DNA from 2 places in the Marinobacter sp. JSM 1782161 genome. Region 2 is predicted to be linked to the other one. Evidence: riboswitches for the same ligand, from Rfam matches in the RefSeq annotation. Region 2 holds a riboswitch; the other holds the start of a gene.
The links. Region 2 has a riboswitch for thiamine pyrophosphate ahead of GQB00_RS17565 (sodium:solute symporter family transporter). Riboswitches for the same ligand answer to the same signal wherever they lie in the genome.
Positions count from the first base shown of each region.

Region 1: linked by a shared signal. The riboswitch ahead of thiB (thiamine ABC transporter substrate binding subunit) and the one ahead of GQB00_RS17565 (sodium:solute symporter family transporter) in region 2 are both predicted to bind thiamine pyrophosphate.

Region 1 covers NZ_WSSA01000003.1:159,572-163,763, reverse strand. Annotated here, with positions in the region: gene thiP (thiamine/thiamine pyrophosphate ABC transporter permease) at 1-1,222, opposite strand, end outside; gene thiB (thiamine ABC transporter substrate binding subunit) at 1,198-2,199, opposite strand; TPP riboswitch at 2,245-2,344, opposite strand; gene GQB00_RS13455 (BCCT family transporter) at 2,743-4,192, shown strand, end outside.
Region 2 covers NZ_WSSA01000004.1:239,925-244,116, forward strand. Annotated here, with positions in the region: gene GQB00_RS17560 (PHB depolymerase family esterase) at 1-915, opposite strand, end outside; gene GQB00_RS17565 (sodium:solute symporter family transporter) at 1,218-2,588, opposite strand; TPP riboswitch at 2,578-2,698, opposite strand; gene GQB00_RS17570 (MBL fold metallo-hydrolase) at 2,834-3,802, shown strand; gene GQB00_RS17575 (potassium channel family protein) at 3,892-4,192, shown strand, end outside.

The DNA of each region.
Region 1 (4,192 bases), on a different contig from region 2:
GCGGGCCCTGGCCCAACTGCGGCCGCAGCAGGATGAAAAGCCCCGTGCCCAGCACCAGGGCCGGCACTAGCAGGGTCAGGTGGCCGCATGCTTCGGTCAGCCGGGCGCGACGACCATGGCCGGCCTGACGTTCGTGCCGGCTGCACCCCAGGATGGCCAGCCCGAACCCCAGGCTCATTCCGGCCGCGGCCGTGGCGACCAGTACGCTGCGCAACAGACTGGACCAGAGCAGGGTGTTACCGGCGCTGGTCCAGAGTTCGGGCAGCCCTTTCCAGACCACCGCCGCCAGCGGCAGCAGCAGGAACAGCAGGAACAGCGCCAGCAACGTGCGGTCACGCCAGCCCGCCAAGCCCCGGGCATCGCGGCGCAGACCCGGTGACGTTTCCAACTGCCCCGGAACCAGTCCGGATGGGCCCCGATAGCGGGTGGCCAGCCACCACAGGCTGCCGCAGATCAGCAGTTGCACCAGTGCCAGCACCGCGGCACGTGCAAAGTCGAAGTCATAGCGCAGGGACTGGTAGATGGCCACCTCGATGGTGGTGGAGCGCGGGCCGCCGCCGAGGGTCATGACGATGGCGAAGCTGGTGAAGCAGAGGATGAAGATGAACACCGCCAGCCCCGGCAGGACCTGTCTCAGCGCGGGCCACTCCAGGCTGCGCCACAATGCGCGGCTGCCCAGGCCGTACTGGGCGGCCAGGCGCCACTGATTGGCGGGGATGCGTTCCAGGCCCTGCAGCAGGATGCGCGCCGCCAGGGGGGCGTTGAAGAAGACGTGGGCCAGCAGGATGCCCTGCAGGCCGTACAGGGTCCAGCCTCCGAGGGCGTCGAACACCGGGCTGAGCCAGCCGCTGCGGCCGTAGACCGCGACCAGCCCGAAGGCCGCGACGATGCTGGGCAGCACCAGGCTGAGCTCGCTCAGGCGCAGGATCAGTCCGCGGCCGAACAGTCGTGGTTGGCGGTGCAGGGCGCGGGCGACAGGAATGGCCAGCAGCAGGCTCAGCAGTGTGGACAGGGCGGCCTGGTAGACGCTGAACCAGATCACCTGGCGCAGGTAGGCGGACTGCCACAGCTCGGTCAGCGCCGCCCCGCGCCACTCGCGCATCAGCCCGAAAAAGCCGGCGGCGACGATGCCCAGCAGGAGCAGCGCCACCAGGCGACCCGGCCAGATCTGCCAGCGGGGATGGCTCAGCGGCGGTGTCATTGTGCGGTCGCGTTGAGCCACTCGTCGATCCAGGTCCGGCGGTTGTCCGCCACGGTTTGCGGTTCGAAGTAGAGGGTCTGTTCCGGCCGGATCAGGCGTTCAAAGACGTCCGGCAGCTCATCCCCCAGGTCGGTGGCCGGGTACATCACGTTCTTCAGCGGAATCTCGCTCTGGAACGCCGGTGACAGCATGAACGCCAGGAACCGTTGCGCCAGCTCGGGCTGGTCGCTGGTACGCACCCGGGCGCCAACTTCCACCTGCAGGTAATGCCCCTCGTCGAACGCCACCGCCTGGTAGCGATCGGTGTTATCCACCGCCATGTGGTAGGCCGGCGAAGTGCTGTAGGACAGCACCATCGGCGCCTCGCCGTTCATGAACAGGGAAAAGTAGGCGTCGCTCCAACCCTTGGTCATGGTCAGGATGTGTGGCTGCAGGGCCTGCCATTTCTCGGCCGCCCGGTCGCCGTAGACTTTCTTCATCCACAGCAGGAAGCCCAGCCCCGGGGTGCTGGTTCGCGGATCCTGCAGGATAATCTTGAGGTCATCGGGGGCGTTGATCAGGGCATCGAGGCTGGTTGGGGGATGCTCCAGCTGCTCGGTGTCGTAGACGAAGGCGAAGTAGCCCCAGTCGTAGGGCACGAACGTGTCGTCGTTCCAGGCGATGGGCAGGTCCAGAGCTGACAGCGAGGTGCCGTGCGGTGCCAGCAGTCCGGTCCTGCGGGCGTCCGCCATGATGCTGGCGTCCAGGCCGAGCACCACGTCGGCGGGGGTGGACTCGCCCTCCAGGCGCAACCGATGAAGGATAGCGACGCTGCTGTCGAGGGCTACGAAATCGAGGGTGCAGTCGCAGCGGGCTTCGAAGCGTTCCTTGATGGCGGGTCCCGGTCCCCACTCGGACACGAAGGACGGGTAGGTGTAGACGGTCAGTGTGGGCGCGGCGAGGACGTACTGGCTGCAGAAAACCAGGGCCGCCAGCAGTGCCCGGAAAGGTATTGCCATGTCAGGGTCCCGTTATCGGTCGGTGGAAACGGGGGCCGCAGAATAGGCGCAATGCCACTCAATCCCTGCGCCGGCATGATCCGGATCAGGTTCTGCGGGTTTGATCTCAGCCTGCCATTTCCAGCAGACACCCCGTTGAGAGGTTTTCATTCTAACAGAGACCTTCGCCGTCATGGAGTCGCTGGACATAGAGTCGAGTCGCTGGAAGCGTGGCGGGTTATTTGCGGACGGCGACAACCATCTTTAGACCTGTAAGTAAATAGCGGGTCGGGCGTCTCACGTGACGCCGGGCATGTCGGTGCTTGGGAATGTCACTCTTCAGACGCCGAAAAGTCTTTCGGGCCGGCTTTATCCGGCTGTTCCGGCATATTATTGGGATTTTCCGTATTTTCCGGGAAGCGGCGGCCAATCTGGTCTACGTTGAGTGTATGGAGGCAGGCCGTCATTCGATTTTGATATTTTGTACTCAAATCAATAAACTTACACGCCTGTAATTTGAGTCCAAAACTATTGGGCCAGTAAATCCGTTCGAGGAGACTTGACGTGAGCGAAGTCCTTAAAGACGAGTACTCCACCGACTATCAAGCGGGTCAGGACAATGTAACCCCCCTGGGGCTCGACCTGCACAAGACGGTGTTCTTCATTACCGCTGCGTTGATTATCGTATTCGTGGTGGGAACCCTGCTGTTCCCGGACGTTTCGAAATCAATGCTTAACGGCGCCAAGACCGGGGCCATCAATAACTTTGACTGGCTGTTCCTGATCAGCGGTAATATCTTCGTGATTTTCTGCCTGGCACTGATCTTCATGCCGGTGGGCAAAATCCGCATCGGCGGCAAGGATGCGGTGCCGGAGTTCTCCACCCTGTCGTGGTTCGCAATGCTGTTCGCAGCCGGCATGGGTATCGGCCTGATGTTCTGGGGCGTGGCTGAGCCGGTGGCCTACTACACCGACTGGTATGGTACGCCGCTGAATGCAGCGCCCAATACGCCGGAAGGTGCCAGCATGGCACTGGGCGCCACCATGTACCACTGGGGCCTGCATCCGTGGGCGATCTACGCGGTGGTCGCGCTGTCCCTGTCGTTCTTCGCCTTCAACAAGGGCATGCCGCTGACCCTGCGTTCCGCGTTCTTCCCGATCTTCGGTGATCGCGTCTGGGGCTGGATCGGTGACATCATCGACATCCTGGCGGTGCTGGCCACCATCTTCGGTCTGGCGACATCTCTGGGTCTGGGGGCACAACAGGCGGCTTCCGGTCTGCAGTACCTGTTCGGCGTCGACGGCGGCATGGCAACCCAGATCGCCATCATTGTCGGTGTCACCTGCGTGGCGCTGGTATCCGTGGTGCGCGGCCTGGACGGTGGCGTCAAGATTCTCAGTAACATCAACATGGTCCTCGCAGCCCTGCTGTTGGCGTTCGTGATCTTCGCCGGCCACACGCTGGGCGTGTTCCAGGCCATGTGGACCACCGCCTCCTCCTACGTCGCCAACATCGTGCCGCTGAGCAACCCGTTCGGTCGCGAAGACGAGACCTGGTTCCACGGCTGGACCGTGTTCTACTGGGCCTGGTGGATCTCCTGGTCACCGTTCGTCGGCATGTTCATCGCCCGTGTTTCCAAAGGCCGCACCGTACGTGAGTTCGTCACCGCGGTACTGATTATCCCGACCGTGATCACGGTTGTCTGGATGAGTGCCTTCGGTGGCAGCGCGCTGGAGCAGATTCAGGCGGGCGTGGGCACCCTGGCGACCGATGGCCTGAGCGACGTTTCCCTGGCCATGTTCCAGATGTTCGAGAATATCCCGCTGACCGCGGTGATCTCCTTCATCGGTATCATCCTGGTGCTGGTGTTCTTCGTGACGTCTTCGGACTCCGGTTCGCTGGTCATCGACTCCATCACCGCCGGCGGTAAGCTGGATGCGCCGACCCAGCAGCGTGTTTTCTGGGCGGTTATGGAAGGCGCCATTGCAGCGGCCCTGATCTTCGGTGGCGGCT
Region 2 (4,192 bases):
ATGGCCGTGGTCAGTGTCCGTGGTATTGGCTGTCGCCGTGGGCCCGTCGAAGAACACCGTCTCCATCACCGAGCGGCCGTCGCCGTTACCGTAGCGGGTGTGCAGGCAGTCGTAGTCGTCCTGGTGGAACGGCGCGCAGGTGGCCTGACTCTGTTGGGCGGTGGCGGGTGTATTGTGGCTGGCGTCGCCGAACACCTGCAGGTGGGCATCGCGGATGTTGCGTCCCGCCGGCTGGATGACCGTGCAGTCGTTGTTGTTCTGCAGGACCATCAGCGGAATCGGGTAGGTGTCGTTCCGTTCCGCGTTCATGTCGCTGACCAACTGACTGACGCTGTGGAAGGTGGCGTAGCCGGGACACTGCCCGGACAGGGAGACCGAGGCGGCGTCCTCACCGTAGGGCAGCCCCGAGGCCGGAGCCGCGGCGGCCCAGTATTCGTTGTGGATGACGGCGGCGACCACTGCCATGGCACCGCCCGACGACAGGCCGGTGATGTAGCGGCGGTTGGGGTCGATGCTGTAGGTCGCCTCCACCGCCTGACCGATGCGCAGCAGATCCTGGGGCTCGCCGGAGCCTTCGTGCTGGTGCTGGTCGAACCAGAAGCCCCAGCAGTTCTGGTTGCGCAGGCCGTCGTAGCTGGTGATGAACGGTGTGACCAGGATAAACCCGTAGCGGTCGGCGGCCGACTGCAGCCCCCACTCGTTGAGGGCGTTGGACTGGGTCTGGCTGCAACCGTGCAGGGCCATGACCATGGGCGCCGGGGTGATCAGCGTGTCGGGTACATAGACCTGGTACTGGCGGTCCCGGGAGGCGGCGTAGCTGCCGGCGGGAAGGGTGTTGGAGGTGACGCTGCCGGCACTGGCGAGCGCCGGCAACAGCACGATCATGACGACCGCCATGAGCAATCGGGTAGGCATGGTGCGCTCCTTGCTGTCTTGTTGTTGTGATGAAGGGGATTCAGACGGGCCACTGGGCCCGGCAACCGGGTGTTATGCGGTTGCCATGCCAATCCAGGAAAAGCTTTTAAAACAGCAGGTTGGCAATCTGCGCCTGGCAGGGGCCGAGAGGAGTATCCGGATTCCCGGACAGGTGTGGGGCTGCGTCGGGCGGCAAAGCCCCAGCGGACGGGACGGAGGCGGTGTCCGCGGCGATGGACAGTGTCCGCGGGATTGGACAGATCGGCCGGCCTGACGTGAGAGGCCGGCCGATGATCAGGCCGTCAGGCGGTCGTGGTGCGCGGGCGCAAAAGGCTCACCGCAACGCTGATCCCGGCGGACGCAAGCAGTGACCCGAGGAACGGCGCCAGGGTCGGTACGCCGCCGGGGAAGCTGGCCGCGTGCAGGCCCCGCATCGCGCTGCCGGTGTCGATCCAGCCCGGGAGGATGGCGCCGATGAGGCCGGCCACGGCGCCCCACACCGCCGCCTCGATGGTCATGCGCGACCACAGGCCCAGCAGCACGGGCACCACCACGGTGGCGCACAGCAGGTCGGCGATCAGGAACAGGCGCAGCACCGAGTAGCCCTGCAGCGCCACGATCACCACCGGCACCATCAGGCCCACCGTCAGCCAGCGCGCACCGCTCAGCGATAGGCCGCGTTTTTCGGTCACCGCCAGCGACGCCAGCCCGTTCTGCAGGGTGTCCACCGACGAGGCGACCAGGGTCAGCGCCAGCACCAGCGCCGCCAGGCTTAGCCAGCCCGGCGCCTGGCCGAGCATCGCGAAGAAGGGAATGGGCGGGCTGCCCAGGTCGGCGCCGCTGGCAGCCGCGGCAATGCCCAGACCGCCCACCAGGGCGACGACCAGCACCGTGGTTATGCCACCGAGCACCGCGCCCCGGCCCAGTGCCCGGTCGCTGCTGGCGGCCCACAGGCGTTGCCAGTAGCCCTGGTGGAACAGGTTGGCGGCGGTGACCGCGATCACCAGGGTCAGGGCCACGGCGAGGGCATCACCCAGTGGCGCCGAGGCCATGGCGGTCGCGGGGCGATCCGGCAGTTGCGGCAGGGCCACCGCTGCGACCAGTGCGATCAGGGCGATCAGCAGCAGCGCCTGCCAGCGGTCGGTGGCAAGGCTGGCGCGCAGCCCGCCCCAGGCGGTGTAGGTCAGGGTTGCCAGGGCGACACCCAGCACCGCGATATTGCCGTCGAGATCGGTCAGCAGCGCGGTGATGGCGCCCACCGCGGTCAGCTCGGCGGTCAGGAAGCACAGCATATAAAACACCGAGATCAGCGCCACCCAGCGGCGCATGCGGGGTCCGTAACAGGCGTCGGCAAACTCGCCGATGCTGCGGCCTTCCGGCAGGTGACGGCGGATGGCCGGGCCGCAGGCGGCGAACACCAGGAACGGCAGCGCCGCGCCGATGGCGTAACCGGCCAGGGCCACCGGCCCCACCAGGGCGCCCACTTCGGGCGGTGCGAACAGGATCCAGCCGCCCATGCCGGAAGCCAGGAAGGACAGCCCCAGGGCGCGGGAGCCCTGGGAATTGCGGGCGGTGACGTAGTCGTCCAGTCCGCCGTCCGTCGCCCGGGCGCGCAGGCCCAGCCAGGTGAATACAAGCAGTGCGGCCGCTATGGCCACCGAGGTCAGAATCACGTCGCGCTTCCTCCGCCGGTACGAACCGGATCAGGTTCCAGGGTTTGGGACGGGAAGGCCCGTCGTGTTCTCAGTCCACCGCGTCGCGGCGGACTCCCCTGGCGACAAAATGTGTGTAGTCGGTAAGTAATGGTCCATACTGACACAGTTCGAAAGTTCAGGCGATTGGCGTTTAATCGGCTTTACTTTGAACGACGTAGCCTCTTTTCGACGACGCATGGACACCGACCAGAAGGAGACTCCGCATGCCCCTTATCCGATCCGGACTCGCGGCCCTGGCGCTGCTGGTTCTGGCCAATCCCCTCGCCCACGCGGCCGACACCGTCCGGGTGACCCCACTGGGCGGCCAGGACGGCGAGTTCTGCGTGCTCGACCGGGCCCTGGTGTTCGAAGACCCCAACGGCACCCGCATTCTCTACGACGCCGGCCGCACCGTGGCCGGGGCCGACGACCCGCGCCTGGGTGATATCGACGTGGTGCTGGTCAGCCACGTTCACGGCGATCACCTGGGCGACCGTCACATCCCCGAGCCCAATGCCGGCAGTTGCGGTAGCCCGGCGGCCTCGGAGGACGACGCACCCCTGTCCAACAGCGTGAAGATCGCCGTGGCCAAGGACGCGCGCATCGTCACCGGCAGCGAAATGGCGAGCTTCTTCGCCGGGCGTCTGCAGGCCGCTGGCGGCAACCCGGACAACTCGGTGCTGGTCCGCTTCGGCGCCCACGTGGATGAAGGCGGCGTCGGCATCACCACCGTGCCGGCGGTGCACAGCAACGGCCTGTCGCCGAAGTTCATCGACGGTGAGATGGGCAAGATCTACCAGGCCGCCGGGCTGACCGCCTACGTGGGCCCGCCCACCGGCTATGTGCTCACCTTCAGCAACGGCCTGGTGGTCTACCTGTCCGGGGACACCGGCATCACTGCCGATCAGGAAGCGGTTGTCCAGGACTACTACGGTGCCAAGCTGGCGGTGATCAACATCGGCGACACCTACACCACCGGCCCCACCGAGGCGGCCTACGTGGTCAACGAGCTGGTGGAGCCGGCCAGCGTGATTCCCTCCCACGCCAACGAACCGGCGACGAAGGATGGCAAGGTTCAGGCGGGGACCCGCACGGCGGCGTTCATCGAGGCGGTGGATGTGCCGGCGCACGTGCCGCTCAGTGGCCGGACCATGGCGTTCGATGCCAGCGGACGCTGTGCGGAAGGCTGTTAGCGAGGATGGCCGGACGCGGGTATGCTGCTCCCTGAGTCGTTAACAGGATGCCCGCGATGTCCGATGCTGTTGCAATCGATCAGGTTTCCCTGCTGGTCGTCAGTGCGCTCAATATCGGCGTGACGGCGCTGGTGGTGCTGGTGCACTTCCAGAGCCTGTACCTGTTGAGCCGCTTTATTCCCCATTTGGGCCTGCCCCACCATTTCCGCATCGTCGTGGGTGTCGGCGGTGCGCTGTTGGCGCACCTGGCGGAGATCTGGCTGTTCGGGCTGGTCTATTACTGGATGAACGAGCGCCCGGACTGGGGCAGCCTGGTGGGCAATTTCAACGGCGAGCTGCTGGACTGCGTCTACTTTTCCATGACCACCTACACCACCGTCGGCTACGGCG